DNA from 2 places in the Flavobacterium sp. MEB061 genome. Region 2 is predicted to be linked to the other one. Evidence: riboswitches for the same ligand, from Rfam matches in the RefSeq annotation. Region 2 holds a riboswitch; the other holds the start of a gene.
What was found. A riboswitch is a leader RNA that binds a small molecule or an ion and turns the genes downstream of it on or off. The one in region 2 is predicted to bind cobalamin.
Positions count from the first base shown of each region.

Region 1: linked by a shared signal. The riboswitch ahead of RT99_RS24130 (TonB-dependent siderophore receptor) and the one ahead of RT99_RS04115 (TonB-dependent receptor) in region 2 are both predicted to bind cobalamin.

Region 1 is NZ_JXQR01000076.1:76,396-92,858, forward strand. It holds gene carB (carbamoyl-phosphate synthase large subunit) at 1-720, shown strand, start outside; gene RT99_RS24090 (DUF6252 family protein) at 791-1,357, opposite strand; gene yiaA (inner membrane protein YiaA) at 1,517-1,912, opposite strand; gene RT99_RS24100 (DUF4252 domain-containing protein) at 2,069-2,605, opposite strand; gene RT99_RS24105 (DUF4252 domain-containing protein) at 2,608-3,135, opposite strand; gene RT99_RS24110 (hypothetical protein) at 3,150-3,608, opposite strand; gene RT99_RS24115 (RNA polymerase sigma factor) at 3,595-4,104, opposite strand; gene RT99_RS24120 (S41 family peptidase) at 4,350-5,822, shown strand; gene RT99_RS24125 (YncE family protein) at 5,943-7,013, opposite strand; gene RT99_RS24130 (TonB-dependent siderophore receptor) at 7,019-8,881, opposite strand; cobalamin riboswitch at 8,908-9,108, opposite strand; gene cobC (alpha-ribazole phosphatase family protein) at 9,176-9,712, opposite strand; gene RT99_RS24140 (adenosylcobinamide-GDP ribazoletransferase) at 9,697-10,488, opposite strand; gene cobT (nicotinate-nucleotide--dimethylbenzimidazole phosphoribosyltransferase) at 10,638-12,314, opposite strand; gene cobU (bifunctional adenosylcobinamide kinase/adenosylcobinamide-phosphate guanylyltransferase) at 12,486-12,998, opposite strand; gene RT99_RS25770 (DUF5522 domain-containing protein) at 13,184-13,384, opposite strand; gene RT99_RS24160 (ABC transporter substrate-binding protein) at 13,718-14,860, shown strand; gene RT99_RS24165 (iron ABC transporter permease) at 14,867-15,895, shown strand; gene RT99_RS24170 (ABC transporter ATP-binding protein) at 16,003-16,463, shown strand, end outside.
Region 2 is NZ_JXQR01000008.1:40,538-57,000, forward strand. It holds gene RT99_RS04060 (phytanoyl-CoA dioxygenase family protein) at 1-599, opposite strand, end outside; gene RT99_RS04065 (hypothetical protein) at 829-1,059, shown strand; gene RT99_RS04070 (Crp/Fnr family transcriptional regulator) at 1,240-1,806, shown strand; gene RT99_RS04075 (Crp/Fnr family transcriptional regulator) at 1,837-2,340, shown strand; gene RT99_RS04080 (NAD(P)H-dependent oxidoreductase) at 2,504-3,091, shown strand; gene RT99_RS04085 (2TM domain-containing protein) at 3,120-3,341, shown strand; gene RT99_RS04090 (putative quinol monooxygenase) at 3,492-4,256, shown strand; gene RT99_RS04095 (DJ-1/PfpI/YhbO family deglycase/protease) at 4,298-5,122, shown strand; gene RT99_RS04100 (alkene reductase) at 5,217-6,326, shown strand; gene RT99_RS24575 (adenylate/guanylate cyclase domain-containing protein) at 6,553-7,608, shown strand; gene RT99_RS04110 (NAD(P)H-binding protein) at 7,655-8,302, shown strand; cobalamin riboswitch at 8,353-8,553, shown strand; gene RT99_RS04115 (TonB-dependent receptor) at 8,668-10,713, shown strand; gene RT99_RS04120 (DUF5074 domain-containing protein) at 10,710-11,855, shown strand; gene RT99_RS04125 (hypothetical protein) at 11,866-13,149, shown strand; gene RT99_RS04130 (hypothetical protein) at 13,190-14,428, shown strand; gene RT99_RS24580 (hypothetical protein) at 14,437-15,654, shown strand; gene RT99_RS04140 (DUF4465 domain-containing protein) at 15,718-16,463, shown strand, end outside.

The sequences.
Region 1 (16,463 bases), on a different contig from region 2:
CTTGCAGATACTTTAGACTTCCCATTATTGATTCGTCCTTCTTATGTATTAGGAGGTCAGGGAATGAAAATTGTAATCAACAAAAAAGAATTAGAAGAACACGTTATCAATTTATTGAAAACAATTCCAGGAAATAAATTGCTTTTAGATCACTATTTAGCCGGAGCAATCGAAGCTGAAGCTGATGCCATTTGTGATGCTGATGGAAATGTTTACATCATCGGGATTATGGAGCATATCGAACCTTGCGGAGTTCACTCTGGAGATAGTAATGCTACTTTACCTCCTTTTAACTTAGGAGAATTTGTAATGCAGCAAATAAAAGATCATACGGTAAAAATTGCAAGAGCGCTGAAAACAGTTGGTTTAATCAACATTCAGTTTGCGATAAAAGACGATACGGTTTATATTATCGAAGCAAATCCAAGAGCATCGAGAACGGTACCGTTTATTGCAAAAGCTTACGGAGAGCCTTATGTAAACTACGCTACAAAAGTAATGTTAGGACACAATAAAGTAACTGACTTTAAGTTTAATCCGCAATTGAAAGGTTATGCGATTAAACAGCCGGTTTTCTCTTTCAGTAAATTCCACAATGTGAACAAGGCATTAGGACCAGAAATGAAATCTACAGGAGAAAGTATCTTGTTTATTGATGACTTAAAAGACGATCAATTCTACGAATTGTACTCTAGAAGAAAAATGTATTTGAGTAAATAATCTCAAATACTTAATATAAAAAAAGCTCCATAAATTTATGGAGCTTTTTGGTTGTAAGATCTATTGTTTCTTATTTTGCAACATCATATTTATAATTAAATGTTCCTTCAGTTACTTTTGTTGTAACAGGATTAGAAGTACTTATTGGTTTTGAATAATCTTCTACACAATTAAATGAAAATGTCCCTGCTACTGTTTTGGTATTTAAATCAATTGACGTTACTGATAAAGTGCCTTCAATTGGATATTGAATATTTGCTTTACTATTAAAAGACATCTCAATTTCTGTTTTTGATGCATCATTGGTTGCTAATGTAATAGGATAAGTGCCAACTTTAAGGTCACTTCTTTTAATTAAAAGTCTAATTTCATCCATTCCGAAAGTACCTCCATTACGGCCTTGAAGCTGAATATATTCTGTTTCGGGATAATAAGTAAACAATGGTTTTGTAGCAGCATTTGAATTGAATGGATTATTCATTTCCCACAATTTTCCATCGACTTTTGCAGTCATTGCAAATTTTGAAGTTGGTACAGTTGGGTTGTCGGGAGTTTCATCGCTGTTATTATCGCTTGAACAGCTGTTTAAAGCAAGAATAAAAAATAGTAGTACAGTTTTTAAAGTAATTTTCATCATTTATTTTTAGTTGTTAATTAAGGGATAAATGTAGATGAATTTTTGTTGATACTAAATTTTCTAACACAATATTTAGTAATAAAAAAGCTCCATAATTTTATGGAGCTTTTTCGTTTTAACTTGGAAGTTGGTTTTTATCTGAATTATAATTTCAAAAGATTATTCATTAGAAAATGACATATTATCTCTTGTGTTTTTTTGTACTGAAATAGCGCCAAACAACGCTAATAAAAATGCAAATGCATAGAAACCTTTTTCACTTGGTAGAATTGTTGCATTCCAAAGTCCGATTACCAACAATACAATTGATAAAAGAGTTCCGAACCAGCAAATTCCATAATACATATCTGTCACCGGAAGTTTTTCAAGTCTGTCTCTTACACTTTTTTGTAATGAAACTACAGCAAACAGACCAAACATTAGAACTGTAAAATAATATCCTTTTTCGTTTAAAAGCATTTCTGCTCTGGCTAGACCCACAATGTATCCAATCATTCCCGCTCCAAGTGCAACCCAAGATGCTGCAATAAAGGCATTCGATGTTTTTTGTACCATATTTAATATTTTTGGTTAAGTAACAAATATAGTTAAATTCACTTCAGTTTAGAATAAAACAGCATTGAATATTATTAAGTTTAATCTTTCAAATATTATAAGAAAAAAGCTCCAATTATGGAGCTTTTTTTGTTTTTAAAGTAAGTAAAGGATGTATTATTTAACCAATTGCTGCAAAGGCTTTAATTGTTCCATATCTATATTTGATTGCTTCAAAACAGACATTAACGTCATAATATTGTTTGGATTCATGTTTTTTCCTAACACGCGGACTACTGCAAAACCATTTTCTTTTCTATTGGCAAAAACCACAAATTCTTCTATGTTTTCATCAGTACCAACGTAGCTTATTGAAGCCCCGTCTTTACCTGATCCAAAAGACATTAATTTTTGATATTTTGGATTTGCCAAAATAGCTTTAACTTTTGTTCTTTCGGTTTCAAATTGCGCCTGATTTTTATCATTTGCCTTGAATGCCAGAATATTCATCTTGTCAAAAGATTTTAAGGCTTCTGTTTGTTCGGCTGATAATTTTGCTTTTTCTAAGTTTAAAATACTGGGCGAAACATCAAGGGCAATGAAATTTTTGTTCTCTGTGTTTTCTACAAAATACTTTTGCAATGAAGGTTCAGAATTGCAACTTATTAAAGTTACTAATGCTAAAATGGCTGAGGTGAAAACGCTTAGTTTCATGATTATTTTTTGTTTTTAGACGCTTTTTTCAAGTCAGAACCTCCGGGAAGCTGCATTTTATCTGTAAGTACAGAGATTTCGTTTATGTCAAAATTACCGGTTAAAGATAATAAGACAGTTTCTTCGTTTTTGGCACCGTCAATAAACATTAGTAATTCTTTAACCTGAGTGTCGCTGGCACCCGATTTTACTAATATTTTTACATTTCTTCCGCTGTCATTTACTCGCATTAATTCTTCTAAACCTGCAGTTTTTATATATTTATCTGCAGAAGCTTTCATGTCGGCTTCAATTTTAGGGTTTTTGGTTGTAAATACTTTTAAATAGTCTAGTTTTTTGATCAGGCTAATATATTGTTGCATTTCTTTGTCTGAAGCATCAACTTTTACCTTACTCATTAAATCAAACATTTTTTTGTTTACAATTACAGAGGTTACATCGTCCTGTCCATCATATTTATCAAAAGCACTTTGTGCATAAAAAGTAGTGGTAACGAATGCGAAAACTAGTGTTATAATTAAATTTCTCATTTTGATTGATTTTTTTATTGTTTAAAAATTTTGTTTTTTGATTGTTCGTATTCTTTAATGTATTGTACACTTTCAATACCTACATTAACATTGTTTGATAATAAGGCCAAAGCTTTTTGCGTTGCTTTCAGCGCTTCTTCCGGATCATCATAGGTTCCTAATTCTGATTGCGCTACAACCGGGGCTGTATTTTTTTCGCTTACATAAAAATAAGTTCCAATTGATAGTAAAACAACAACAGAAGCTGCAATTGATAACCACGTCACATTTCGTTTTTTAGTTTTTAGTGGAATATTCTGCGTTGATTTTTGTTGTTTTACCTGAGAGAAATAACCAAAAATTGGTTTGTATTGCTCCAAATGCTGCGCAACATTCGGTGAAGAAAAATATTCTTTTAATTCTTTTTCTTCGGCAATAGTAGTTTCTCCCTGAAAGTATTTTTCTAATATATCTTCTATTTTATTTAATTCCATAACGGTGTGTATTAAGCATTGATTCTCTAATTTTTTTTCTCGCTCTCGAAAGTGCTACTCGTATAGCCGTTTCATTCATGTCGACAATTTTCGCAATTTCATCAAATTCATATTGTTCAACATCGCGTAACTGAATTAATATTTGCTGCTGTTCCGGCAACTGACTCATTATTTTTTCTACCCATTCTAAACTGTCAATGTCTTCTAATTGTTTGTCTAATTGAGGTTCTCTGTCGGTAAAATTATTATGTACAATTTTAAGGTTTCCGGCTCTTTTAGATTTTAATTGATCCAGGCAATAATTTTTTGTCATTGTCATTGCTACGGCTTCAACATTATTATAGGCATCGAGATTATCTTTTTTGTTCCATAATTTAACCATTACTTCCTGAGTTGCATCTTCAGCTTCCTCGGTGCTGGTAAGTAATCTTTTTGCCAGACGAAAAACTTTGTCTTTAAAAGGATTAATTAATTCTATAAACACAATTTGGTTCATCTGTGGTTGCTTTTTTTGGTTTTTGGTTAGAGAGGACTAAATATTTAATCTTTTACAGTAAATTTTAGCCAATCATTATTTTTATAAACAAACCTTTATAGAGCGTTTATATAGTCAAGACGAGATACAATTATTTTTGTTACAACAGTATTGAAATTTTTTTATTAGAAAAAAAACAACAAATTTATAAATGTTAAAACTAAAGATAGTATTTTTACGTTAATAGAATATCGAAACATATTTTTATGAAAACAATATTAAGAAGTGTCCTGCTAATTTTTTTATTAGCTTTTTCTTTGCAATCCTGTGAAGATGAGGACGATGTTGCCGCACCCGCTGATTTGCAGGTAAACGATTTTGTCTGGAGAGGATTAAATCAAGTTTATCTGTGGCAGGCTGATGTACCTAATTTAGCTGATGATCGTTTTGCAAATAAAGATGCCTTTAATTCATTTTTAGCGGGCTATTCAAAACCAGAGGAATTGTTTGAAGATTTATTAAATAAGCCGGTAAGCAAATATCCGATTAATGCCATTGACCGTTTTAGCTGGATTGTTGATGATTATACTGTTTTAGAACAGCAACTTAACGGTATCAGTAAAAACAATGGCGTTGATTTCAGGCTTACCAGAGTTTCTGAAGGATCTAATGATTTAGTAGGTTATGTGCGTTATATTATTGCTAATTCTGATGCTTCAACAAAAGATGTTAAAAGAGGTTATTTTTTTACTGCTGTAAACGGAACAAAACTTACAGCTTCAAACTACGAAGCTCTATTGCTAAATAGTGACAGCTATACTTTAAATTTTGCTGACTATAATGGATCGGCATTTGTTTTAAACGGAAAATCTGTTAGTTTAACAAAAACTACTTTAGAAGAAAACCCGATTTTAATTAATAAGGTAATAAATTCAAACGGTCATAAAATAGGTTATTTGATGTATAATGGCTTTTATCGGGACTATGACGCCAGATTAAATGATGCTTTTGGAGAATTAAAAGCACAAGGCGTTACTGATTTAGTGTTAGATCTAAGATATAATGGCGGAGGTTCTATTAACAGCGCAACACTTTTGGCAAGTTTAATTACAGGTCAGTTTGGAGGTAAGATTTTCTCAAAAATACAATACAACATTAAATCAATGGCAGGAATGGATGCGGAGGGCTTAGAGCGTTTAAATATTAAATTTTTAAATAGCGCTGATGCTGGTCTAAATAGTTTAAACCTAACAACGGTATATGTTCTAACTACCGATAATACGGCATCTGCAAGTGAATTGGTTATAAACGGATTAAAACCTTATATTAATGTTGTGCAGATTGGTGAAACAACAATTGGTAAAAATGTTGGTTCTTTTACAGTTTATGACTCACCAACTTTGGACAAAAATTCTAAAGTAAATCCAAATCATAAATATGCGATGCAGCCATTGGTTTTAAAAATTGCCAATTCAGAAGATTTTGGTGATTATACAAGTGGTTTAACACCTACTTATTTACAACAGGAGTTTGTAACCAGTTACGGCGTTTTAGGAGAAACAAACGAACCTTTCCTGGCTACAGCGATATCTAAAATTACCGGTGTAACAGCAAAACGAATTCAGGACGATAAAGAATTCGTTTTACCTTATTTTAGCGATTCCAAAAAAATAAACGGAGTAAGAAATGAAATGTATTTAGAAACTGCTCCAAAAGAATTTCTAAAAGCATTAAGATAAGAGATTAAAAATACGATGATAAATAAAAAAGGCTTTCAGAAATGAAAGCCTTTTTTTTCCAAAAAAAATAAAAAAAATAAAGTAAATTGATTGTTCTGAAAATTTCTTCCAGCTATTTTATTAGTTGTTAAAATAAAAACCGTTTGGCAATATCCCAACGCCAAGTTCACTAGTAAGTGTTCCTGTTAAAGAATAGATATACACATTTCCAGGATCTTGATAATTTCCTGCATCGGCGATGTAGATATTATCGTTTTTTACAGCAAAACCATATAGTGTACTAACTTTTGCAGCTTTAAATATTTCAGCAGTTGGTAATGCGGTAGAAGTTGTCGAAGTTGTATAAATATTACTGTCTACAGTATAATATATTTTACTGTTATTAATATCCATAAAACCAGGATGTGTTACATCTGGGAAAGTAAGTGTTGATGCAATAGTATTGTTGCTCAGGTTAACTTTTACAATTTTACCAGCAGTTTCTGGTGCTGCATAAGAAGGTCTTCCATCACATAAAACATATAAAGTTCCATTATCTTTTACCAATGCACTAGGAACGTCTCCAACTTCAAAGTTTGTTACAACTGTATTAGTAGTAGAATTAATTACTGTTAATGAATTTCCTTGTCCATAACCACCTTTGTGAGCTATATATAGTTTTCCGTCATTTTCAATAATTTTTTCAGGACCTTCAACAACAGAAATTAATGAAGCACTTATAGTATTTGTAGCAAGATCAAGTACTGCTACATAATCATCTGTAGTAACTAGCGGATCTCCCCAGTTTGTGATATATCCTTTTCCGTTTGCAAAAGCAATAAATCTCGGATTGTTTAGATTTGTAGTTATAGTAGTAATACTTTTAAAAGTATATCTGTTAACAACCTCGATTTTGTTTGATGCGTTTACCACTATATAAGCCAAATCACCATTAAAAACAATACATATAGGAGTATCTCCAGTTACTTTTCCCGGGTTTGCTAATGAAAACACATCGTTTTCGATTTGTAAATCATCAGATAAATATGAAATAGCACCGTTTGGAGTTCCAAAATTACCTTCGTTAACAATAAATAATCCGCCATCATAATCACCGCGTGCCTCTTGAGTATTGTCATCATCATTGCTACATGACACAAAAAATGCTGAGCTTACTAGGACAGCTAAAAATAGTTTATTGAATCTTTTCATGGTATTTAAAAATTAAGGTTTATGTATATAGAATAATTTCTTCCGGGCATTTGCCTGCTTGTAACAGGCTGGTAATTTTCGTTCCAAATATTTAGTACTTGAAATCCAAGTTTATAACCCTTCTTTTTGCCAAAATCATAGTCAATTCCAACATTCCCAATGTTATAATCTTTAACTTTAGTTGCAGGATTATTAAAAGGTGTTGTATAGGCATCTCCGTTATATAAATACTGAAAATAAGAAGAGAATTTTTTCCAATTGTAGGAGACAGATCCTGTCAATTTATGGTAAGGAACGTATATCAATTGCTTGTAAATTAATTCTCCTGCAATCAATTGTTCGCTTTCTGAAACTGTATAGGCGTACGTTCCGTTAATTGTAAAATTATTGTTTGCTATTTTTGGTTTCCATTCTAAAATTACTTCAGCACCGTAAGCCCTTACTTTGTCTGTATTTTCAGGAGACCACATATCTCCGCCGCCTTGTGAAGGAACCCAACGCAATAAATTTTTAATAGAATTGTAATAAGCCGTTACTGATACTGAAAAATCTTTGGTAAAAAATTCATTGCCAATTTCAGCCTGATAAGAAGTTTCGGGTTTTAAATCAGGATTGCCGCTTCCTTCCCAAAATAAATCATTATAGGTAGGCATTCTGAAGTTTTTTGAAGCATTTATTTTTACGCGGTAAAAGTCAGTGAACTGATAACGTGTTCCAAACGAAAAAAGAAATGGATTTCCGTAATTGTCTGTTACTTCCTGACGAATACTCGCATTATAATCCCATTTGTCACTTAGTGAATGACTTAGTAATATACTCGCAGAGCCTATTTCTCTTTTTACATTGTCGATACTCGATCCATATCCTTTATTGCGATTATAATCTACAATCGAGTTTAGTTTAATTTTATCATTTACATCAAACGCCAAATCATATTTTATAAGAGAAGTTTCAACCTTTCCGTAAGTGAATAATTCTGAAGTAATACTAGGATAGTATTTATAGGATTCTCCAATATGAGCAACTTTCAATTTTGATGTAAAACGATTAAAAAGACTTTCCCATTCTAATAAATTTCGGGTATTAAAATCACCATATTTGGTTTTGGAACCATTAGGAGAAGTCAAAGAAAAATGACGCTCAGAATCGTAAAACTGGCTATAAGCCTTTAATGTGTTTTTGGAATCAATTTTATAACCAAAAGTGGTATTCATACTAGTATTATAGTATTCGCCATTTGTGTTTCGCTGATCTGTATTGCCCGGATATTTAAAATCATTATCAGAACTGTTTCTGGAAATACTTATCTGAAGACTATATTTATCTGATGCAACGATAGTACGATAGTTGGCGCTCAAAGTATTATAACTTCCTAAGCTAAAAAATACCTGATTTGAGAATTCCTTTTTAAATCGTAAATCATTATTAAGGTGAATGCTTCCGCCAATGGCACTGCTTCCATATAGAACACTTCCGCCTCCGGCTTTTACAGTTATAGAATTGAAATCTCTTGTTCCGATAGTATTAAAATCTGCCTGACCTAAAAACTGGGAATTTATATTTATACCATTCCAGATAACAGCAGTTTGCGCTCCTGTTGTTCCTCTAAAAGAGGGAGCAGAAGTCATTCCCAAACCGTTTTCCTTAAAATAAATAACAGTATTATAGTTTAAAAGCGAAGTTAAGGAAGGCTGATTTTTATTGATAACAGAATCATTTAAAACCTGAACCGATTGTGAGCTGGAGTATTTTTTTAGATTGACATCAGAAACGATAACTTCCTTAAGTTTTGTAATAGAGTCATTTTGCGCCGAAATGAATTGGCACAACAACAGAAAACAAAATGCAAAACGTTTTTTTAAAGTCATAATTTCTACACTCTTTTTCCCGAGAGCTCGATATTTGTTATAAAGGCAGGTCTCCTGGCTTGCGTCTTATTGTTTACCTTCCCACCCGCCGGGGCGAGCAGTGGTTTGTAGATAACAATAAGCATTCATTTAGAACTTAGCTTACAGTTGCGGGAACAGCTCAAGATTTATACTTGATTCCCTTTTAATGTGTTTAATTAAACACAACCTTAATTTGGCGCAAAGATAAAGGTAAAATCATCGAATTTTCAAATTTGTTTCATTTTTTATATCAAATTCTAAACAAAACGACCTTTAAAGTACTATTTTTATTACTTGTCCAAAATCAACTTTATTAGTAAAAGCATCTTTTAGGGGTAAAAAAGTATGATGGCATAAAATGCTTCTAATTACGCCGGCATGAGAAATAATAATTATTGGCTGTTTTATTTCTTCTGAAATTTGATCTGATAAAAAGGCTACCACTCTTTTATGTAATTCAACAAAAGATTCTCCGTTTAAAGCTGGAATATTAACAAAATCCTCCATCCACGGATTCAGTTGTTCGGGCAGAATATCATTCCAGTTTTTCATTTCCCAATCGCCAAAATTCATTTCCATCAATCGTTTGTCTTCCTGATAAGAAATAGTTTTTATTCTTTTTTGAATGTGTTTTGCTAAAATGGAACATCTTTTTAATGGACTTGAAAATATAATGGCTTCAGCAGGTAATTGCGAAATGATGTTTTCGAAAACCAAATCAAAAGGTTCAGCAATAGCAACATCCGATTGTCCGTAACAAACTCCTTTTTCACAAATAGTTTCGGTATGGCGAACTAGATAAATTTCCATAGAAAAAGAATACTTAAATAGTAAATAACTTCACAAACCTGTTGCGTTGCGCCAAGACAATCTCCCGTATATCCATCAATCCATTTTTGGAAATAACGAGCCAAGAAATAACGAGTGAGGAAAACTGGAATTATCGCAAACAAAATTTTATACTGAAAAAAAGCAAGTGCCAACAAAGGAATTAATCCGAAGAAGAAAGCACCAAAAACTTCTTTCCAACTATGCTTATTTGCGATTGGCTTACTTTTGCTCGAAGCATCATCGCGCGAATATTCATGTGTAAAAATGATCGAAATTGCAGCTAAACGACTTAAAGAATGAGCCGAAATAAACAAAAGGAAAACAAGAAGATGAGAATTATCAGTGGTAAAAAGCAAAATGCCTTCTGAAAGTAATTTGAATTTTAATAAAAAAAGTAAAACCAAACCAATTGCACCATAAGCGCCAATAGCACTGTCTTTCATAATGATCAGGATTTTTTCTTTTGTCCATCCTCCGCCAAAACCATCACAGACATCTGCAAAACCATCTTCGTGAAAAGCTCCCGTTGTTAAAACAGAAGTAATAATTGCAAAAATAACGGCAGTTTCTGTGGATAGAAAAAAGGAAAAAAGATAGAAAGTTAAAAAAGAAATGCTTCCAACAATCCATCCTATAAAAGGAAAGTAACGAGTAGCTTTATTTAAATATTCAGGATTATGATCGATGTTTTTGGGACAGGGAATTCGGGTGTAAAACATTAAACAGGTAAAGAAGATATGTAGTTCTTTTTTCATTTAAGAGATTTGTTGTTAATTTTAAGAAAATATATTTTAGGTAATCTTGTCATTTCGACGAAGGAGAAATCACACTAGAAACTCACGTACAGTGCGTCGCTCTCTGGATGTGATTTCTCCTTCGTCGAAATGACAAACGAAAGACTTGATTACTTCCTACTAACCCCCGCACTCTCAAAACTAGCCATTTCATTCAAAAAAGCTTCGGCCGATTTTAAAATAGGAAAAGCAATCGCACAGCCTGTTCCTTCACCTAGGCGCAAATCTAGATTTAAAATAGGTTTTGCATGTAAATAATCAAGTAATTTTTGATGTGCTTTTTCGGCAGAACAATGGCAGAAAACAGCATTTTTATGAATATCAGAATTTATTTTCGAAGCGATTAAAAAAGCCACGCTGCAAATAAAACCATCAACCAAAATTATCATTTTATTTTCAAAAGCAGTTAACATTCCACTTGCCATTTGTATGATTTCGAAACCGCCAAAATAAGCCAATTGCTGCATTAATTCGGCTTGACCGGAATAATTATCAATTGCTTTTTGAAGTATATTTTGTTTTTGAAGTAATTTTTCAGCTTCAACTCCAGTTCCTTTTCCCACACATTCTTCAATAGAAAAACTAGTTAAAAGACTCATTAAAACCGAAGCTGTTGAAGTATTTCCAATTCCCATTTCTCCAAAACCAATGCAATTTGAATTTGCTTTTGCAATATCATCAACAATAGATTTTCCTTTTTCAAAACACAATTGCAATTCCGTTTCACTCATTGCCGGCGCATGCAGAAACGATTGTGTCCCTTTTGCAATTTTAGCGTTGATTAAATTAGCATTTGTTGGAAAATCGTAGTTTACGCCAGCATCTACAATGGATAACTGAATATTATTTTGATTACAAAAAACATTGATTGCAGCACCGCCTTCAAGAAAATTACCAACCATTTGTCGTGTCACATCTTGCGGATAGGCGCTTACACCATGATTTGCGATTCCGTGATCTGCGGCAAAAACCACAATGTTTGGGTTTGTAATTTTAGGATTTAAGGTTTCAAAAACCGTTGCCATCTGAAAAGCCAAAGTTTCTAAAGTTCCCAAAGAACCAACAGGTTTGGTTTTAGAATCTATTTTTTCCTGTAGAAGTTTAGCAAAGTCATTTTTGGTATCAGATTTTTTTGTTTTTAATTGAAAATCTAAAACATGACTTTCAACCACATTTTTGATTTCTTTACAATCCGGAACTTCCGATTTCTGCTTCCAGTGCAACTGCTGCAGCATCGGCTGGTTATTGTAATTCGTTGCCGGTTTTCCAATGCAGAAATAGCCCAAAGGTTCAATGTTTTCAGGTAAATCAAGGATTTTTTTAAACTGATAATAGTTCAGGATCGAAACCCAGCCCATTCCGTAACCTTGTTCTGTAAGCGAAAGCCAAATATTTTGTGCAGCACAAACCGAACTAAACTTTACCGCCTCATTACTGCCAACAGTTCCAATGGTAAACTGATTTAAAACAGATCTGTCGTACGCAATAATAAGTCCGATTGGAGCTTCTTCAATCGCTTCGAGTTTTAATGATCTGTAATGTTCTTTTTGTTCCGGATTATCGGTGAGTTCTTCGGCTTTTTTATTATAATCTAAAAATAGTTCTTTAATAGCACTTTTTACTTCTGCCGATTTAATGATAAAATATCTCGTAGCATCCGTCAATCCAACCGAAGGCGCCCAATGTCCGGCCTGCAAAGCTTTTTCGATTACTTCGTCAGGAACTTCATCGGTTGTGAAATGTCGGGTATCGCGACGGGATTTTAATATATCATCTAAATGGCTCATAATTTATAAAATTACAATTTTTAAATTCCAAATATGTGGGAAATTCCAATAAAAAAATCCAAATTCCAAAAAAGGAAATATTAATACAATTTGAAAATTTAGTACATAAGTAAAGATAAACTATAGCTTTGGAATTTGGAATTTTAAAAATTTGGAATTTATTTTTAGAAATTACAACCCCTTAATCCTAACCGGAATTCCAGAAACCATCAAAATAACTTCATCTGCTTTTGATGCCAAAAACTGATTCATCCAACCTTGCAGTTCTGTAAATTTTCTTCCAATGTGGGTTTCTGCATGAACGCCCATTCCAATTTCATTGGTTACAATAATAAATATTGTATTTTCCTGACTGGCAATCGAAAGGAATTCTTTTTTGGCCTCTTCAAGGCTTAAATTTACATCATAATTAGTGTCGACAAAAAAGTTCGTCAGCCAAAGCGTAACGCAATCAATCAGCGCCACTTTTCCTGAAAAATCAATTTCACTAATATGTTTTTCATTTTCTATATTGGTCCAGCGTTCGTCGCGTTCTTGTTGATGACGATCGATTCTATTTTGAAAATCAACATCCCATTTTCTGGCTGTTGCTACATAAATTGGAGATTCTGAAAGCTGTAAAGCCAGATTTTGCGCATAAGTGCTTTTTCCTGATCGTTCGCCGCCGGTAATTAAGTAGATCATTTTTTAATTATGAGTTGTAAGTTTTGAGTTATGAATTATTGTGGCGTTCCCCAAGGGTCGGGCTATACGCTTTATCTTTTATTTTTTTAAAGAAAAAAAATAAAAGGATGCCGCTTCTATCCCTAACGCAAAAGACCAATTAGATTTTAAGAAATGAATACGAACCAACAATTTATAATTTATAATTAATAGGGGCAATGCCGACAGTTGTTACCACAGCAATTTCCTCTTTTTAAATGAAACCACGTTGTAAAAACATAATTGCCGTTTTCAATATAAAAATCAACATCCTCGATTAGTTTTTCGGTTTTTGGTAAAGATAGTGCTTTATTTTGTAGTGCTTTTTGCGGAGTCATAGTTTCTATATAAGCGTCTATTTTGTCCATACAAGCTTCTTTGAAGCAATCTGGGCAGAGGCAATCTCCTCCATCAGAAAGATTAAAAATAGGAGGGTAGTCGTTACACCAACATTTGTTTTCAACAGAAATATCTCCGCAACTAAATGCAGAGTCGCAACTCGAGCAAATTTTGGTTTTTGTGGTATTCATAATAGTAGGTAAAGATAAATTTGGTTTTTGTAAGAATAAAGGTAAATAAAAAATTTATAAATTGCGTTACCTTTGTCCTCATTGAAAAATTTCGATTGTGAATCGCCGTGATTCAAATTTGAATGACAATAAGCAATAACGATACCATATTTCAAAATATATAACCTACATATGAAACATTTATTTCCAAAAACTATTTTTGTTTTATCATTTTTTCTTCTGGTTGGATGTAAAAAAAATGAAGCTCCGGAGATCGTAAAAACTGAAATTCCCCAAAATAGTATAGAGTTTGCTTCCGGACTTTCAATTGTTAAACACTCAGGATATTCTGTGGTTACAGTTACAGAGCCCTGGCCAAATGCGAATGCAAAATTCACATATATTTTAAAAGAAAAAGAAGCAAAAGTTCCGGATAGTCTGCAAAAATATACCACAATAAAAGTGCCTTTAGAATCTGTTGTTGTTACTTCAACTACAAATATTCCGTTTTTGGAAATGCTTGACGTTGAAGATAAATTAGTTGGTTTTCCTCATACTGATTATGTTTCTTCAGAAAAAACAAGAGTTTTGATTGATAAAGGTTCAGTAAAAAATGTGGGACAAAATGAAAAATTGAATATCGAGCAGCTAATAGAATTGTCTCCGGATTTGATTATAACTTTTGGGGTAGATAATAACAACCCAATGTTGGATAATTTGAAAAAAAGCGGTTTAAATGTTTTTATTCAGGCAGATTGGATGGAACAATCCCCGCTTGGAAAAGCAGAATGGATTAAACTTTACGGTGCATTGTTTGGCAAGGAAGATAAAGCCAAAGAATTGTTTGATAAAATTGTTGAAAGCTACAATCAGGCAAAAAAATTAGTGGCAGATCAGCCGGCAACTTCAACCGTTTTGTATGGTTCTATGTATGAAGATGTTTGGTATGTAGCCAAAGGAAATAGCTGGGTTGCACAATTCATGAATGATGCCCATGCCAATTATTTATGGGCCGATTTAAAAGGAAGCGGAAGTGAAGGTTTATCTTTTGAAAAAGTATTAGACAAAGCCAAAACTGCTAATTTCTGGATTGCTTCGGGCTCATTTAAAACATTGGATGAGTTCGGAAAAAGCAATCCGCATTACACACAATTTGATGCTTTTACTTCTAAAAACGTATATACTTTTGAAGGAAAATTTGGAGCAACTGGCGGAACAGTTTATTATGAATTGGCACCAAGTCGTCCCGATTTAGTTTTAAAAGATTATATCAAAATTTTTCACCCTGATTTATTGCCAAGCTACGAATTTACCTTTGCCTCTAAACTAAATTAAGATTCATTGATAAATTCAAAGCGAAATATAATTCTGTTTTTTGTACTTGGTTTAGTGCTGTTATTTATGTTTTTTCTGGACATAAGTTTAGGATCAATTACAATTCCGTTTAAAGAAGTATATACCAGTTTAACAGGCGGACAAGCCAGTAAATCAACTTGGGAATATATCATTATTAATTATCGTTTACCAAAAGCTATAACAGCCTTTTTGGTTGGCGTAGGATTATCAATTAGCGGTTTATTAATGCAAACTTTATTCAGAAATCCGTTAGCCGGACCAGATGTTTTGGGTTTGAGTTCCGGAGCCATTTTAGCCGTTGCGATTGTTATTTTGGGTGCGGGATTTTTGCCTTCGTTTTTAAATGCTATTCTTTTATCACCATACGGACTTGTTATTGCCTCAACATTAGGCAGCGTTTCGGTTTTGCTTTTGGTTTTATTGGTCGCGCAGCGATTGCGAAATACAATGGCGATTTTAATTGTAGGGCTTATGTTTGGGAGTTTTACAAGTGCAATTGTGGGTGTTTTAACTTATTTTAGTTCGGCAGAACAATTGCAGAAATTTACATTTTGGTCGTTGGGAAGTTTAGGAAATCTTTCCTGGACATCAATTTCTGTTTTGGCTGTTTGTGTTGGTTTTGGTTTGCTTTTAAGTGCCGGAAGTATTAAACCTTTAAACGCATTGCTTCTGGGAGAAAATTATGCTAAAAGTATGGGACTGAATTACAAAAAAGCCCAGCTAATCATCATATTTGCAACAAGTATACTGGCAGGAAGCATAACAGCTTTTGCTGGTCCGATTGCTTTTATAGGTCTTGCAGTTCCGCATATTGCAAAGCTTACTTTTCAAACTAGTAATCACGCCGTTTTATATTGGAGCACGCTTTTTTATGGCGGAATAATTATGTTGTTTTGTGATATCGCTTCGCAATTACCCGGATTAGAAACCACTTTGCCAATTAATGCAATTACATCTATAATTGGTGCTCCGGTTGTAGTCTGGTTGTTAATGCGAAAAAGAAATTTTCAGTAAATTATTTGGAACACGGATTACGCGGATTAAACGGATTTACGCAGATCATTTTAATCTATGTGAAAAAACTTAGCAATTAGTATTTCAGAATCTTAGCATCTTAAAAAATGAGCAGTATTATCTTATCAACTTCAAATCTAAATATTGGTTATAAAACCAAGAAAGCAATTGTGACTATTGCTGAAAATCTAAATTTGAATTTATCCTCAGGAAAACTCATTTCTTTGATTGGTGCAAACGGAATTGGAAAATCTACTTTATTGCGAACTATCACAGGAATTCAACAGCCATTATCCGGACATGTTTCTCTAAATGATAAAAATATAAATACTTACAAACCTTTAGAATTAGCACAAAATCTAAGTTTGGTTTTAACAGAAAAATTACCGCCAAGTAACCTTTCTGTTTTTGAACTTGTTGCTTTAGGAAGACAGCCTTATACTAATTGGATTGGAACTTTGACCCAAACAGATATTGAGAAAGTCCAAGAAGCCATGCAATTGACTCAAATCGAACATTTATCTGCAAAAAGGCATTACGAAATTAGCGACGGACAATTACAAAAGGT
Region 2 (16,463 bases):
TTTAAACTGGTATCCCAATGAAGCGGACTTCCTAAAAAACGAAAATCTTCAGTTTCGGGAGGATTAAAGCTTACTTTGTCTATCGTTTTGTATATTTTGTTTGTTTTATAAAGTTGCTCGTAAGCTTTTTTTATTCTTGTAGAAAATCTGTTTTTGTTTAAAGTTTTATGATTCGAAAAATTAAGCATTAATCCTTTTTGATCCTCGTGTCTTTTATACCAGCTTTGTTTATCATTGGGATCCATTTTTAAGAAATCCCAAATGGCTTGTTGGGTTTCTTTACAATCTTCTTTTGAAATAGCATTTTTTACAATAACATAACCGTTTTTATTCCAAAATTGAAGATCCTGTTCAGAAAGTACTTTGTCTTCAAAATTGTTAATCCCAGTGTTTTCAGTTTTCTGCCTATTGACGATCCAGGTTTTAAAAGTTTTAAAATCAGGTTTTTCAAAATACAAAAACTGCAAAGCATCTTCTATACTAATACCCAATTGATACAAGATTTTAATTTCATTATCCCAAGTTTGGGTATTTGCAGAAGTATGGCCGGAAGGATGTAAAGTACGTTCCCATAATTTTTCAAGAATAGTCCAGGGCATTGTTTTTTGGTGGTTTATGTTTGAGGTTGATTGTTTAATTTTTTAGTAATTTCAAAAATACACTTTTTAAAGTGTTTGATTTAAGGTAAAAATACCTGTTTTGATTCTAAAAATTATAATGTTTTAATTTGTATTTAATTGTGTAACAAAAAGTTAAAATATTGAAACAAAAAAAACTTCTATCTAAGTAAATTTGAAAAAGCTTTATATAAACTTAAAAAATTGCATTATGAAAACTATATTCAAATTCAAACTATTAGTGTTTATTCTATTAATGGCACTAACTTTTTCGTGTAAAACAAATTCTCCTTCAGGAACTTCTACAACAACAGATTCTGATGCTATAAAAGCAGGAGACAGTACATCATTAAATTCCGGAACAAGAGGCACAACCCGAAACAATGAAGGTAATGAAGATGGGGATCCGGCTCCGGGAGACAGAGAAACTCCAAAAAAATAGCATTTTTTGCTAATTGAAACAAAACACATTTAAATTTTATAAAACTCCATTTCGTATGGAGTTTTTTTTTTGCTTTTTGAAAATCTCTTACTTCATTTTAATTTTTAAAAGTAATGCCTTTATGTCTACATAGTTATAAGCTAATTTTCTTTATTTTTGTTAAGGAACTTTATCAAAATTATGGAGCAGTTACGTAAACATATAGAAGCAATAACACCAATTACTGATGAAGAATTTGAATATATCAAATCTTTTTTTTCTGTAAAAAAAGTACGTAAACACCAATATTTAATTCATGAAGGAGATGAGGTGAAATATGATTTTTTAGCCATATCCGGTATCTATAAAGTTTTTTATCTGGATAATCAGGGCAAGGAATATATTGTTCAGTTTGCTCAGGAAAACTGGTGGATGTCTGATTATTATGCTTTTTTTAAACAGCAAAAAGCAGAAATGTATATTGAATGCCTTGAAGATGGAGAAGTGATTTGTTTAACACTCGATTCAAGAGAAAAATTAGCGGCTGATCTTCATCAGATGGAGCATTTTTTCAGAATAAAACTCACAAATGGATATGTTGCTTTACAACAAAGAATTAAATTGCTTTTATCCAGTAATCCGCAACAGCGTTATGAAGAGTTTGCCAAATCATATCCAAGTCTGTTGCAAAAAATCCCAAAAAAATTAATTGCTGAATATCTGGGCGTAAGCCGCGAAACATTAAGTCGATTATACCAACATTCGTAGATAATTTTTTGATCTAAAATAAATCATAAAATGGAATCAGGAGCAGAAATACTTTTAAAATCAGTTAAGGAAATTTGCCCTGATATTACTGATGATAAGCTTTTTGTGTTTGCTTCAAAACTTACAATTGAAGAATTAAATAAAAAAGACTTTTTTGTTCCTATCAACAAAGTTCAAAAAGCAATTGGTTTTATTGCCAATGGCTTAGTGCGCTCTTCTTTTATCGACAATGATGGAAATGAAATCACCGTAGGTTTTTATGCCAAAGGTGATTACGCAACGCATTATCCTGCTTTTATAACACAACAGCCAAGCAAATATTCCATTCAATGCTTAGAACCAACCACTATGGTTTGCATTTCATATGAAAATTTACAATGGATCTATGAAAACTTATCGGGCTTTGAAAAATATGGAAGATTAGTTGCCGAAGAAATTTTAAAACGCCAGCAGGCTCGTATTGAAAGTTTTATATTTCAAACTGCCGAAGAGCGTTATCTCGATTTTATAAAATGCCATTCAGATTTGTTTTAACAGAATATCCGTATCTCATCTTTGCAGTTTTTTGGGAATTGAAAGACAGTCACTTACAAGAATTCGTCAAAAATTAGCCCATAAATAGTTTTTGACACATTTGTGTCAGGAGTACCTTTTGATTATTTAAAATCTTTGCAGTGTCAAATTAAATGAAACTGCAATGAAAACGAATATCTTACTTATACTAGGGCATCCTTCTGAAAATTCTTTTTGTAATGCATTATTAGACGCTTACAGAAAAGGAGTAGAAACTACAGGAGCAAACTGCAAAACGATTTATATATCTAAATTAAATTTTGATGTAAATCTTTCTGACGGATATAAAAACGGAGAAACTTTAGAACTCGAAAAAGATTTAGTACAATCACAGGAACTTATCTTGTGGGCAGATCACGTTGTTTTGTCTTATCCAAACTGGTGGGGTTTCATGCCCGCTATTACCAAAGGATTTATAGACAGAATTCTACTTCCGGACTTCGCATTCAAACATCACTCAGGAAAAATATTCCCCGAAAAACTCTTAAAAGGAAAAAGCTTAAGACTCCTCGTTACGATGGACACACCAAAATGGTGGTTTTACCTCATCTATCGTGCATCACAATATCAAATTCTCAAAGACATTGTTTTTGGCTACGTGGGATTTGATCCTGTCAAATTTTCAACTTTTGGTTTTATGAGAAAATCAACAGAAAACCAAAGAAATAAGTGGTTGAAAAAAGTAGAACAATTAGGAAAACAACTTAAATAATAACAATCAACAATAAAAATTAAACATCATGAAAAATTTAGCAAACGGGCACACAGTTGCTCAAATCAACCCAACAAAAGGTTTTAGAATTCACTTATTGGTATTTGTATTAACGATTCCGATCATTTGGGCAATATGGTTTTTTACCAGCAGAACTTATTTATGGCCATTATGGCAAACTTCAGCATGGGCTGTGGGTTTACTGTTTCATTATTTGGGCGTTTTTATCTTCAAAAAGAAAAATCATTAATCTGAAATTATTGAAAGTGATTTCGATCACACATTTTTAGTGATTTGCCTCATTGGTGCGAGGCTGGTTGTGGTAGTAATTTTGGTTTATAATTAAGATCATTATCAGCAAGTAATCTTTAAAAATAATAATCCTTAAATATTTAAAATTATGACAGCAAAAACAAATCTCTCTATTTCTCAAAGAGCGTTAGTAATTTTTACAACGCTGTTTATGTTAGCAAGTGCGTTTGCAAGCGCACAAACTTCAGCTAAACTTGAAGAAAGTGTTATAGTGGCTAAAATTACTCGTTACGAGGTAAAGAAGGAATATCTGCAAAAATTTGAAAAAGCCATAAGAGACTATGTTCTAAAATCGCTTTCAGATGATAGTAATATTATGGCAGAAGCTTATTTTGAACAAGATAATCAATCAGTTATTTGGTTATTCGAGCGTTGGACAAATCAAAACAAACTGAATAAATTCAGGAAAAATTCAGAGTCAAAAGCAGTAATACAATTAGAAAAATCTGCATTGGCAAAGCCTGAAAAGGTAATCAGCGTAAAAGATTTAGAACCTATTTCTAAGCAGGAATGGCGAAGAGCCAGCAAAGCAGAAGATAAGCAATTAACCATTATGCTTTTTGTGGATGCAAAGGCAGGCACAGAGGAAAACTTCAAAGATGTTTATCACATTGCAATGCCAGAATTTCGAAGCGAACCGGGCGTCGTAACCTATCAGTTATCTCAGTTAGATAGTGATAAAACCCAGTTTGTGACTTTTGAAAAATTTAGAAGTAATGAAGCCTTTCAGTACCATCTCAATTTTCCGCCCATTCAACCTGTACTTGATTATCTGAATACGAGTATAAAAAAACAGCCTTTTCAGGACGGAATTCACAACCTTATCGAATTTGCACCGCTTATTCGTGAATAACAATTTTAAACAGAACAAGTAACAATTAAATCTAAAGAAAAATGAAAACAAGTAAACAAATCATTGTAGCAAGTATAGTAAGTCTATTTGCACTATCAAACGCAGAAGCTCAGGTAACAGTAAAAACTAAAGAAATGAAAACAAATTATTCTAATGAGTTAGAAGTTGTAAATCAATTATCTACTCAATCGGCAGTGGTAAATATGCCCGTAACAAAATTATTGAACGCACCAGGAAACGAAGCCTTAAAAGCTTTCTTTTTTACTCCCGTAAAAGACAAAACGGTTCTTAAAGGAAAAAAAATAGCTGTTCTTGTAGCAGACGGTTTTGAGGAAATTGAATTGACAGGTCCGGTTTGGTATTTTAAAGAATTGGGAGCAGAGGTAGAGATTATTTCTCCAAAATTCAATCCGGCTCCTGAAAGATACGGGCTTGCATTTCCTGAAATGTCAAAAACACATGTAATGGCTATTCAGTACTTACAGCCAGTGGGCTGGATAAAATTTGACCGCACGGCAGATCAGATTAAAGTAAGTGATTATGATGCTGTATTTATTCCCGGTGGAGCCTGGAATCCGGATAATCTTCGCTATGATAAAGATGTGATAAAATTTATTCAGGATTTTAATAAATCAGGAAAATTAATTGCAGCTATTTGTCACGCTCCGGTAGTATTGGCATCTGCTGATATTTTGAAAGGAAGAAAATTAACAGGTTACTGGAACATTCAGTCAGATTTAAAAAATGCGGGTGGAATTGTTTTAGAAGAAACCGTTGTAACTGACGGAAACATTATCACAAGCAGACATCCTATTGATGTAGCAGATTTTTCAAGAGCTGTTGAAAGCTGGTTGATTAAAAAATAATTTCAAGAGATTTGATAGTGAAGAAATAGCACTTTTTCTTCACTATCAAATCATTAAAAAAAATACAATAATAGATTTCAAATTAAAATAGATTATGAAAACAGATATATTTAAGCCGGCAAAGATTGGTTCTTTAGAATTAAAAAATCGTATTGCGATGGCACCAATGACAAGAGCAAGAAATGAAGATGGTATTCCCAACGAAAATAATGTTCTCTACTACAAGCAACGTGCAGGCGCAGGATTGATTGTAACAGAAGGAACAGCAATTTCTGCAACAGCAAAAGGAGTACTTTACATTCCGGGATTGTATACACCACAACAAATTGAAGGCTGGAAAAAAGTAACCGATGCGGTACATAAAAAAGGAAGCATTATATTTTCTCAATTGTGGCACGTGGGCAGGGTTTCTCACACTTCAAATCAACCAAACGGAATCGCGCCCGTTGGTCCATCAGATATTCAGGCAAAAAATACTTCGGCCTGGGGATATAACGAAAATGGTATTGAAGGTTTTGTAGCAGCATCAAAGCCCAAAGCACTTTCGTCAAGCGAAGTAAAAGATGTTGTAAACGATTTTGTAAATGCTGCAAAAAATGCAATTACAGCGGGATTTGATGGTGTAGAAATTCATGGCGCAAATGGTTATTTGGTAGAGCAATTTTTAAATCCTTTTGTAAACAACCGCACAGATGAATATGGAGGAAGCATTGAAAACCGTTCCAAATTTTTATTAGAAATTATTGATGCCACTATCAAAGCTATTGGAAATGAAAAGACAGGTATCAGATTAACGCCATACGGAGGTTTGGGAGATTTGCCTCATTATGATGAAATAGAAGCAACGTATCAATATTTAGCCAAAGAATTAAAGAAAAGAAATATAGTTTACATCCATTTAATGGATCAGCAATCTAAAGGAAGCCATGCGTTGCCAGATGGTTTTATAGAGCGTTTTCGTTCCTGGTATGATGGTGTAATTATTCTTGCCGGCGGAATGACCAGAGAAAAATCTGAGCAGCTTATCGATGCGGGAACAATTGATATTGCGGGATTTGGCGAACCTTTTATCTCTAATCCGGATTTAGTAGAAAGATTGGAAAACAACTGGGAATTAACGCCGCCAAATCGTGATTTGCATTATGGATTAGGAAATCACGGTTATATAGATTGGAAAACTTATAAAGAGCCGGCAACAATTTAAATCTGAATAAAAGCGGTAACAGAGACAGTTTTGTTACCGTTTATTAACGTTGAAATTTGCTTTATTTAGGTTTGAAATTTAATCCGGATATTGTTATTGATTAATTTTTTATACTTAACATTCTATATTACTTTTGATTAGAATAGTATTTTTTATTTATTGAAGAAGTTTAAAATTTCTAAAAGATAAAGGAAAAGTGCCTTGAAATTCATCAATATCTAGTTATATGGAATTGCCTAAGATACCTTTTTATGAAAAATACAGTCTCATTTTTAAAGCAATTGTTGCTGGTGGAGCAATGGGTTTGCTTTATACCGCAGTTAGTAATGCCGGAGCAGATTATCAATATCTAAAACTTTTGCCCGGTACCATTATTGGAATTTCTATTGGTTTTATTGTAATTATTTTTGAGAAGACACTTACTCATCTAAATAACTATTCCTTTTTGGGAAGTATGATTTTAAAAGCACTTATTTATAGTTTCTGTATAATATTGTTTTTACTATTTTTCGTGATTGTTTTTGCAGAGATTTTAGGTCATCTTACCTATCAGGAAGCTTTAAGTAAATACATTAATAATCGTCTTTTTGAAGATTTTATCTTTTCGCTTGGTGCATCAATTTTTCTGATTTTGTTTTTAGAAATTAGCAGTTTGTTAAGCAACCGATTTTTTTCTAATTATTTTACAGGTCGATATCATCGCCCCATGCAGGAAGAACGGATTTTTATGTTTGTCGATGTCAAATCATCCACCACAATGGCAGAAGAGTTGGGAGATATTCTGTATAGCAAATTACTGCAGGATTTGTTCAACGATTTTACTGATGCCATTCTGGCTTCACGTGCAGAAGTTTATCAATATGCCGGAGACGAAATTATTCTGACCTGGAAAACAGCAACGGGTTTAAAAGACCAGCGGTGTTTGTATTGCTTTTATCTTCTTAAACAATGTATTAAAAACAGAAATGAATATTATTTAAAAACCTATAATAGGATTCCGAAGTTTAAGGCCGGAATGCACATTGGAAATGCTGTAACAACCTGGGTAGGAAAAGTAAAAAAAGAAATTGTTTATCATGGAGATCTTCTTAATACAACGTCAAGAATTCAATGCAAATGCAATGATTTTAATCATGATTTTGTTATTTCTGAAGCCATAAAAGAAGCTCTGCCAAAAGATTTACCTGTAACTTATATACATCAGGGAGAAATACTTTTAAGAGGAAAGGCGCAACCAATGAAACTTTATACTGTTGATTTTAATATTGACGAAATTTATTAGTCTGCCTTAATATTGTATTAGAAATTATTATTTAAAAATTAAAATTATGAAAGCATTAGTTATTGGCGCAACAGGTTCAACGGGAGAATTTCTGGTTGATGAACTTTTGGCAGATAAAAATTACGAATCTGTTACCATTTTTGTAAGAAGAGCAACAAACAAAAAGCATCCAAAACTCGTAGAAGAAATTGTGGATTTCTCCAACATAGACAATTACAAGAATTTGATTGTAGGCGATGTCATTTTCTCGTGTTTAGGAACAACGCTCAAAGCAGCAGGATCAAAGGAAAATCAAAAGAAAATAGACTTTGATATTCCTGCAATATTTGCCAGATTAGCCAGAGAAAATGGAGTTTCATCCTTTGTTTTGTTATCTGCTTACGGAGCTACTTCGAAGAGTAAAGTTTTTTATTCGAAGATAAAAGGAGAACTCGAAGACAGCATAGCAGAGCTCAATTTCCAACAGTATATTATTTTTAGGCCAGGATTGCTTTTAAGGGCAAATTCAGATCGTTTTGGTGAATATGCGATGGCAAAAATATTAAAAGCAGTAAACTCAATTGGCTTATTTAAAAAGTTCAAACCACTCCCAACTGATTTGCTGGCAAAGAAATTAGCAAAGGCTCCAACAGTGCTGCCTAAAGGCACTTCTATTATCGAACTTGATAAAATATTCAGTTTTGCCAATATGTAGGACAAAATGTAAATTAATACATTCATACTTATTTTTATAAAGATAGTTATATCTTTGCGCCAGATTTTGGTCTATTTTTCTTAGAAAAAAATAGTTAAAAGGGAATCAGGTGTAAATCCTGAACAGACCCGCTACTGTAAGTTCTGTATAAGTCTTTAAACGTTACCAATGCCATTGTCCCGATCTCGGGATGAGAAGGCTGTTTAAAGATGGAACAAGTCAGGAGACCTGCCACAATCACATAGTTTAAGACTTTCGTGGAATAAAGTTGAACAACAATAAACGGACCTGTCATTATATGGCGGGATTCTTTCTTATTGCTTTTTTGATTATTACATCCCGAAGTTTATTTAATTAAATAAGTGATGTATAATACAAAAAAAATACTTTTATTCATTGTTCTGTTATCTCCTGTTGTACTTCATTCTCAAGTATCTAACGATAGTTTGCGGGTTTTAAAAGAAGTAATTTTAAAAGGAAAACCCTATCAGGAAGTAATTCCTGTACAAAGCCTCTCGGGAGTATTGCTTGAAAATCTCGCGAGTCATAATGTTGCAGATGCACTTCGTTATTTTGCCGGAACTCAAATTAAAGATTATGGCGGTCTTGGCGGTCTAAAAACCGTTGATGTACGCAACATGGGTACACATCATGTGGGTGTTTTTTACGATGGGATTCAATTAGGGAATGCCCAAAACGGAGTTACAGATCTGGGAAAATACTCTCTAGACGACATGGAATCCCTAACCATGTATAACGGGCAAAAAAGTGAAATATTTCAGTCTGCAAAAGACTTTGCGGCCGCTTCAACTATTTATTTAAGAACGAAACGACCTGTTTTTTTAGATGATAAAAAAACAAATGTATTAGTACGTTTCAAAACAATGTCAATCAATTATTTTGATCCGTCTTTTAGATGGGAACAAAAATTGAGTGACAAAGTAAGCCTGAGCGTAAGTTCTGAATATATAAAATCGAATGGGCAATATAAATTCAGGTACAAAAGAAATAATCTGGATGGAACTGTGGCCTACGATACTACCGCAACCCGACACAACAGCGATATTGAAGCACTAAGATTTGAATCGGGTCTTTACGGAAAAATAAAAAATGGTTCGTGGGATGCAAAAGTATATTATTATGATTCAGACAGAGGTGCTCCCGGCGCTATTGTCGAAAATAAATTCTCAGACGGTTTTAGGCAATACGACAAGAATTTTTTCTCGCAGGGAACATTTATAAAAGACTTTACCAATAAATATAAATTTCAGGCAAAGGCAAAATATGCTTACGATTATACCCATTACGTAGCCAGAGATACTACAAATGTGCTTGGCGAAACCGTAACCGAAGGAGCGCAGTCAGACGATAGTTATTACCAGCAGGAATATTATTTCTCGGCAGTAAATATGTACAGCATTTTGCCAACCTGGGATATTTCGCTTTCTACAGATTTTCAATACAACAGATTAAATGCAACCAGAAAAGGAATTAAAACCTTGTTTTCTTATCCCGAACGTTATACAGCATTATTTTCTCTCGCGAGTTCTTACAGAGTGGGTAGATTTAAAGCTTTAGGAAGTGTTGTTGGTACGCACGTGCATGAAGAGGTTCGATACAATGCAAAAGCGCCCGATAAAACAGAATTTACTCCGGCATTATTTCTCGGATATACACCTTTTGCAGCTTACGATTTTAATCTGAGAGCATTTGCAAAACGCATTTTCAGAATGCCCACTTTCAATGATTTATATTATACAATGGTTGGTTCAAGCACTTTAAGACCTGATTATATGAATCAATATGATGTTGGGTTCACTTATAATTTGCCTGTTAAGGAAAGCTTTTTTGACAAATTTTCTATTCAGGTTGATGGATATTACACCAATACCAAAGACAAAATAATCGCAGCTCCAACAGGAAATTTGTTCCGATGGATGATGACCAACATGGGACAGGTAAAAGGCCACGGAATAGAATCGGTTATTAATATAGGTATGCATATTAACAAATTGAACCTTGTTGCAAATCTAACTTATACGTATTCTGAAAGTCGGGATTATACCAAATTTGGAGGCTTGGAATTGTCCTCTTACGGCGATCAGATTCCGTACACACCCTGGCATAGCGGGTCCGGAATACTAAATGCCAATTATGAATCGTGGAATTTCAACTATAGTTTTATCTACGTCGGAAAGCGATATAATGGCAATGTAAACAACATCAGAATCAACGAAGTACAGCCTTGGTACACACATGATCTATCGGTACAAAAAGCATTTGCAATTCATAATTACAAATTAAAAGGAACGGTAGAACTCAATAATGCACTCAATCAGCAATATGAAGTGATTTACAATTATCCGATGCCGGGTCGTACGCTAAAATTTATAATCAGTATTGAGCTATGAAAAAGATAACCGCAAAATTAGTACTTCCTTTATTTATAGCCCTTGCTTTTGTTTCGTGTAGAGAAGAAGAAACCATTTTTCCATCTTCGGATGTAAGTGTTGCTGCACCCAGAAGTGATGGCAATATAGAAGGTTTTTATCTTCTAAACGAGGGAAATATGGGAATGAACCGGGCGAGTATAGATGTTTTTAATTACAGAACAGGAAACTATACAACCGATATTTACTCAGAACGCAACCCGACAGTCGTAAAAGAATTAGGCGATGTTGGAAATGATATTCAAATTTATGGCAACAAGGTTTACGCGGTAATAAATGTTTCTAATAAAGTAGAAGTTATAGATAAATGGACGGCAAAACGCATCAAAAAAATTGATATTCCCAATTGCCGTTATGTAACTTTTTATAAAGATAAAGCATACGTGAGTTCTTATTCGGGTCCAGTTGCTATTGACCCTAATGCAGAAATTGGTTTTGTTGCCGAAATTGATACCACATCATTAGAAATTAAAAGAAAAGTTACAGTAGGATACCAGCCCGAACAAATGGTGGTGCATAACGGTAAACTTTATGTTGCTAATTCCGGAGGCTATAGAGTTCCTAACTACGACAGAACAGTTTCTGTAATCGATCTTGAAACTTTTACCGAAATAAAGAAAATAGACGTAGGTATTAATCTCTACGGTATGCAAATAGACAGTAGAGGAGATATTTATGTGAGTTCAAGAGGGGATTATTACAATACGCCATCCAATCTTTTTGTAATAGATACCCAGACCGATGAGAAAAAAATGCAGTTGGATCTTCCGGTTTTAGGAATGTGCCTTGTCGACGATTTACTTTATTACTATAGCGTTCAGTGGAGTTATCTCACGAATAGCAACAAAATTACTTATGGGATATTAGACACCAAAACCAAGAAAATTATAAGCGATAAAATTATTACGGATGGTACAGATAAGCAAATCATGATTCCGTATGGACTTCAGGTAAATCCTGAAACCAAAGAAATCTACATCACCGATGCCCAAAATTATGTAGTAACCGGATATATCTACTGTTTTACCCCCGAAGGAAAATTAAAATGGAAAACAACAGCAGGAAATATCCCCGCACATATCGCTTTTATAACCAAAAAATAAAACCAGAAATATGTATTACAGATCTATAAAATATTTAAAGTTATTACTGCTTTTTTTCTTTGCAATAGTAATGTTAACCAATTGTTCTGACAGTGATAACACACAGCCAGATGAAGAACAAGTTGATAACAATGAATATAATACCCAACGTTTTACGATAGTGCCTTTAAGTTCAAAAATAAGTGTGAGCGCAGATGCTACTTACAGTTGGACGGCAGTAAATGCTTCTTCAGAAAATTACTCTTTGACAAATAGCACTTCAAAAGAAGCCTTATTCGCAGCGACAGAAGTTGGAACTTATGAATTTAAAGTTACCATCAACGACAAAGGAAATACAAAAACAGAAACAGTTAAGGTTTTTGTAAGCGCAGAAACTAAAGAATTAAAAAGCTATATCGAAAAAGTATTCGAATTTAAACCGGCTCCGGGACAATTTGTCAATGATCTTCCTGTGGCAAATGATGGTGACACTGCCGAGAGAATATTAAGCAGAGCCAATTCGTATCTGGCAAAGAAAAACGGAGATCTTATTTCGCTTGGCGCATTTGGCGGTTATGTAGTTTTTGGGTTTGATCACACAATTGTAAACCTAAAAGGAAAGCGTGATTTTAGAGTTCTGGGTAATGCTTTTTGGGCAGAAACCAATCCTAATCCGAATGCAGAATTGCGTGGCGGAAGCAGCGAAGCCGGAGTTATAATGGTTTCATATGACAAAAACAAAAACGGACTCCCGGATGATGAATGGTTTGAAATTGAAGGCGGGGGACATAAAATGGCTAAAACAATTCATAATTATGAATTAACCTATCACAGACCGGATCCAAACAAAACACCTGTTCCGGGCGGTGGAACCGGAACCGTACTTTTTACAGATATGGAATACATTTATTGGACAGATAATCAGGGTAAAAATGGTTATTTGGCACAAAACAACGCTTACAATCATTCATTGGATTATTGGCCTAAATGGCTTAAAGATCAGGAAACAATCACTTTTAAAGGAACGCGATTACCCGATAATGCTGTAGATGAAAGCGGAACTGGAAGTTATTTTGTTCAGTATGCTTTTTTATACGGGTACGCCGATAATGCACCCAATGCAGATGACGATTCCGGAATAGACATTAACTGGGCCATCGACAAAAGCGGAAAAAAAGTAGAGCTTCCGGGGATTGACTTTGTAAAAGTTTACAACGGTCTTAACCAACAGGCGGGATGGCTGGGAGAAACTTCAACAGAAATAATGGGCGCAACAGATCTACATCTTTTAGGAGAAAATATCCCTACGCGATAAATCAAACAGTATCAAAACCAAAATTATTATATCAGAAATTATGAAAAAAAATGTTACCCATCTTCTATTGTTTGCCCTCGCATTCTCGTTTATCGGATGCAGCAGTGATAACGATAAACCGGATGAAAATGCCAATGTAATTGAAATTACGCTTCAGGAAAAATATGAAATTCCAACATTTACGGTTTTAGATATTGCAGCTTCTGATGCCGGAACTACTGCCAAATACGAGTGGATCATGACAAAAAATCCTGTTAACCAGATAACAGACTCTATTGTTGGAAACTCAAAAGATTTAAGATTCACAGCGATTTATGCAGGTTCTTATGAATTTACTCTGAATGTTACAGCTGCAGAAAAAAAAGGAAGCAAAACGACAACTGTAAACGTTACAAACGAAACTTCAAATTACAATCCTTACATAACAAGTATTTTTGATTTTGATCCAGCGCCAGGAATGTTCGCCAACGATTTGTATAAAGATGGCAATTCTAAAGAAGACGTAATGAAAACGGCTTTGGGCAGAATCAACGAAACCAGTGTAGGTTATCCAATAGATTTGGGAGGTTTTGGAGGTTCTATAATTGTTGGTTTTGACCATACTATCCTTAATGTGGCAGGAACCGAAGATTTTAGGGTATATGGAGGAGATGTATCGAATCCAACATCCCCTAAAGCAAATCCGCCGGCACCGGGATTGATTTATGTGGCTTATGATAAAAATAAAAACGGAAAACCCGATGCAGACGAATGGTATGAAATTATTGGAAGTCAGCACTCGAAAGCCAATACAATTAAGAATTTTAAAGTTACCTACCATAAAAAAGCTGCCGGAGAACCTTTGGTAACATCGAGTGCCCTTTTCTTAGATTATGAACATGTTTTTTGCGAAAACAATCAGGAAGAAACCTATTATTTGGCTAGACCAAGAGCTAAAAAGGAATTTTATCCTTTATGGGCAACACAGACTACAGTTACTTATGAAGGCCTGAAACTAGATGTAGATTTTGAAACCGCACGTGCAGGTCAGACTACTTTGTGGAATTCTACTCCTCCGGAATGGGGATATGCAAATGCCATAAACCCGAATATTGATATTGACTGGGCAGTAGATAAAGACGGAAATAAAGCTAATCTTCCGGGAATCAATTTTATTAAAGTAGTTAACTGTGTGAGTGAACCAATGGGACTTTGCCAGCAACAATCTTCAATGGCGACTGTATTTGCAGGAGCAGGAGACCTTCATATATTAAAAAAATACAATCTAAAAAATAAATAAGTAAGACCATGAAAAAGTATTTAAAGTATAGTTTATTTCTAATCGCTTTTGTTTGTTTTTACGCGTGCAGCAATGACGATCCAAAGCCGGAAGAAGTTATAGAAGAGCCTGTTAAAGACCCAACAATTGCTATAAAATTAGCTTCAGATTTTGCAATAGAACAATATAATGTTACAGAAATAACTCCGGAAGTAGTAATCGAAAATGGTGACGGAAAAACTGCCAAATACCAATGGTCAGTAAAAGTTTCTGATAAAGATGGTGTTGCAAAAGATTCTATCATCGGCGATAGCAAAACTTTATTATTTATTACACCAAAAGCAGGTGATTATGCGATAGATCTTACGGTAACAGTAGACAAAATTGTAAAACAGGCTTCGACTAAAATTACCGTTTCAGAAACCGGAAAAACCTATACAGCAAAAGCATTAACACTTGTAGATTTTTTACCAGCACCAAGCTTTAGTGTAGCGAGTTACACTACAAAAGAAGAAGCTTTGGAGCAAACTCAGGCAACTATAAAAGAAGGTGGTTCTGTTTATTTGGGAACATTTGGAGGATATATTATTACAGCGTTTGACCACACCGTTGTTAACGCTTATGATAAACGTGATTTTACTGTTCAGATGGCAACAGGAACTACTTCGATTAAATATTCTCCCGTAAGTATAGCCGTAGCTTATGATGCAAATAAAAACGGAATTGCTGATGAAAACGAATGGTATGAAATAGCAGGAAGCGAATATTATAAAGCTACAACAGTTAAAAATTACGAACTAACTTATCATAAACCTGATGCCACGGCGAGCCCGGTAACCGGAACAGCAAGCTGGCAGTATGATACAGCCTATCTTCCGTGGACAGACAACCAAAACGGATCTGGTACAATTACCAAAACCAATAATCGCAGACGAGTTAATTATTATCCGGCATGGGCAGCAGATACTTATACTTTAAAAGGAACAAAAGTAGCTATACCGGTAAAAGATGTAAGTGATGGTGCCGGTACAGCTTACAATGTTGGAACTTTTGAATGGGGTTACGGTGGTATTAAAGATCCATCAATAGACATTAGCTGGGCAGTTGATAAAGATGGAAAAAAAGTGCATTTACCGGGAGTTGATTTTGTAAAAGTATATGTGCCAACATTTACAGCATTGGGAGCTGCAGATTTATTAACGAGCGTTTTTCAGGAAGTATCGGATTTAAATTTTCCAAAGAAGTAATTATTTATACTGTTGAATTTGAGATAATTAAGAATGAATATTAATCCATAAATTTTATAAATCATGAAAAAAGTAGTTTATTTTTTGACATTCGGTTTGATGGTGGGATTTTCGTCCTGTAGTAGCGACGATGATGTTTTAGGCAGCGAAAGTAATTCGGCAGTAAAAACGTCATCAAAAACAGCAAAAATCGCTGTTACAGATCCTTCGATAGGAACCACGACAACTCTTAATCTGACTAGTGCTTTATTGAGCAGCGGTATTACAACAACAGGAGGAAAGTACTGGCAAAACACTTATGTGTCTAACACGAACCTAAGTGTAGATATTTTTACATTTTCGCACACTGCGACATCTTCAGGTTATAATTATTGGGATGGTTTTATTGTATCAAATGTAAATGATATTACAAATTATGGCTCTGGTTCGGGTTCGGGCGGATCAGATGGCTGGGTGCCTCATCAATGGGGAACTATGGCAGGAAGCGGTTTTGGAACTTCCTCTACAACAACGCCAGGAACACCGGGAACTTCGGGAGACCCTTATATTGTGGCCTATTGGTCGAGCTATTTAGATCCTCAAAACCCTGAAGGAACTACCTTTAGCGAAAGCGGTTTTTCTAACTGGATTAAAATTGGAAATACAGGAATATATACGGTTGAAGGCTTAAAAATCAATATGCATCCATGGCCCTATTATGGCTGTTTGTATGGCGATGGATTTGCTCAGCCTTTTGCTTCCGGCGATCATTTTGAATTATTGATTTATGGTGTTGATGAAAATGGAGTAATTACAAATCCGGTAACTCA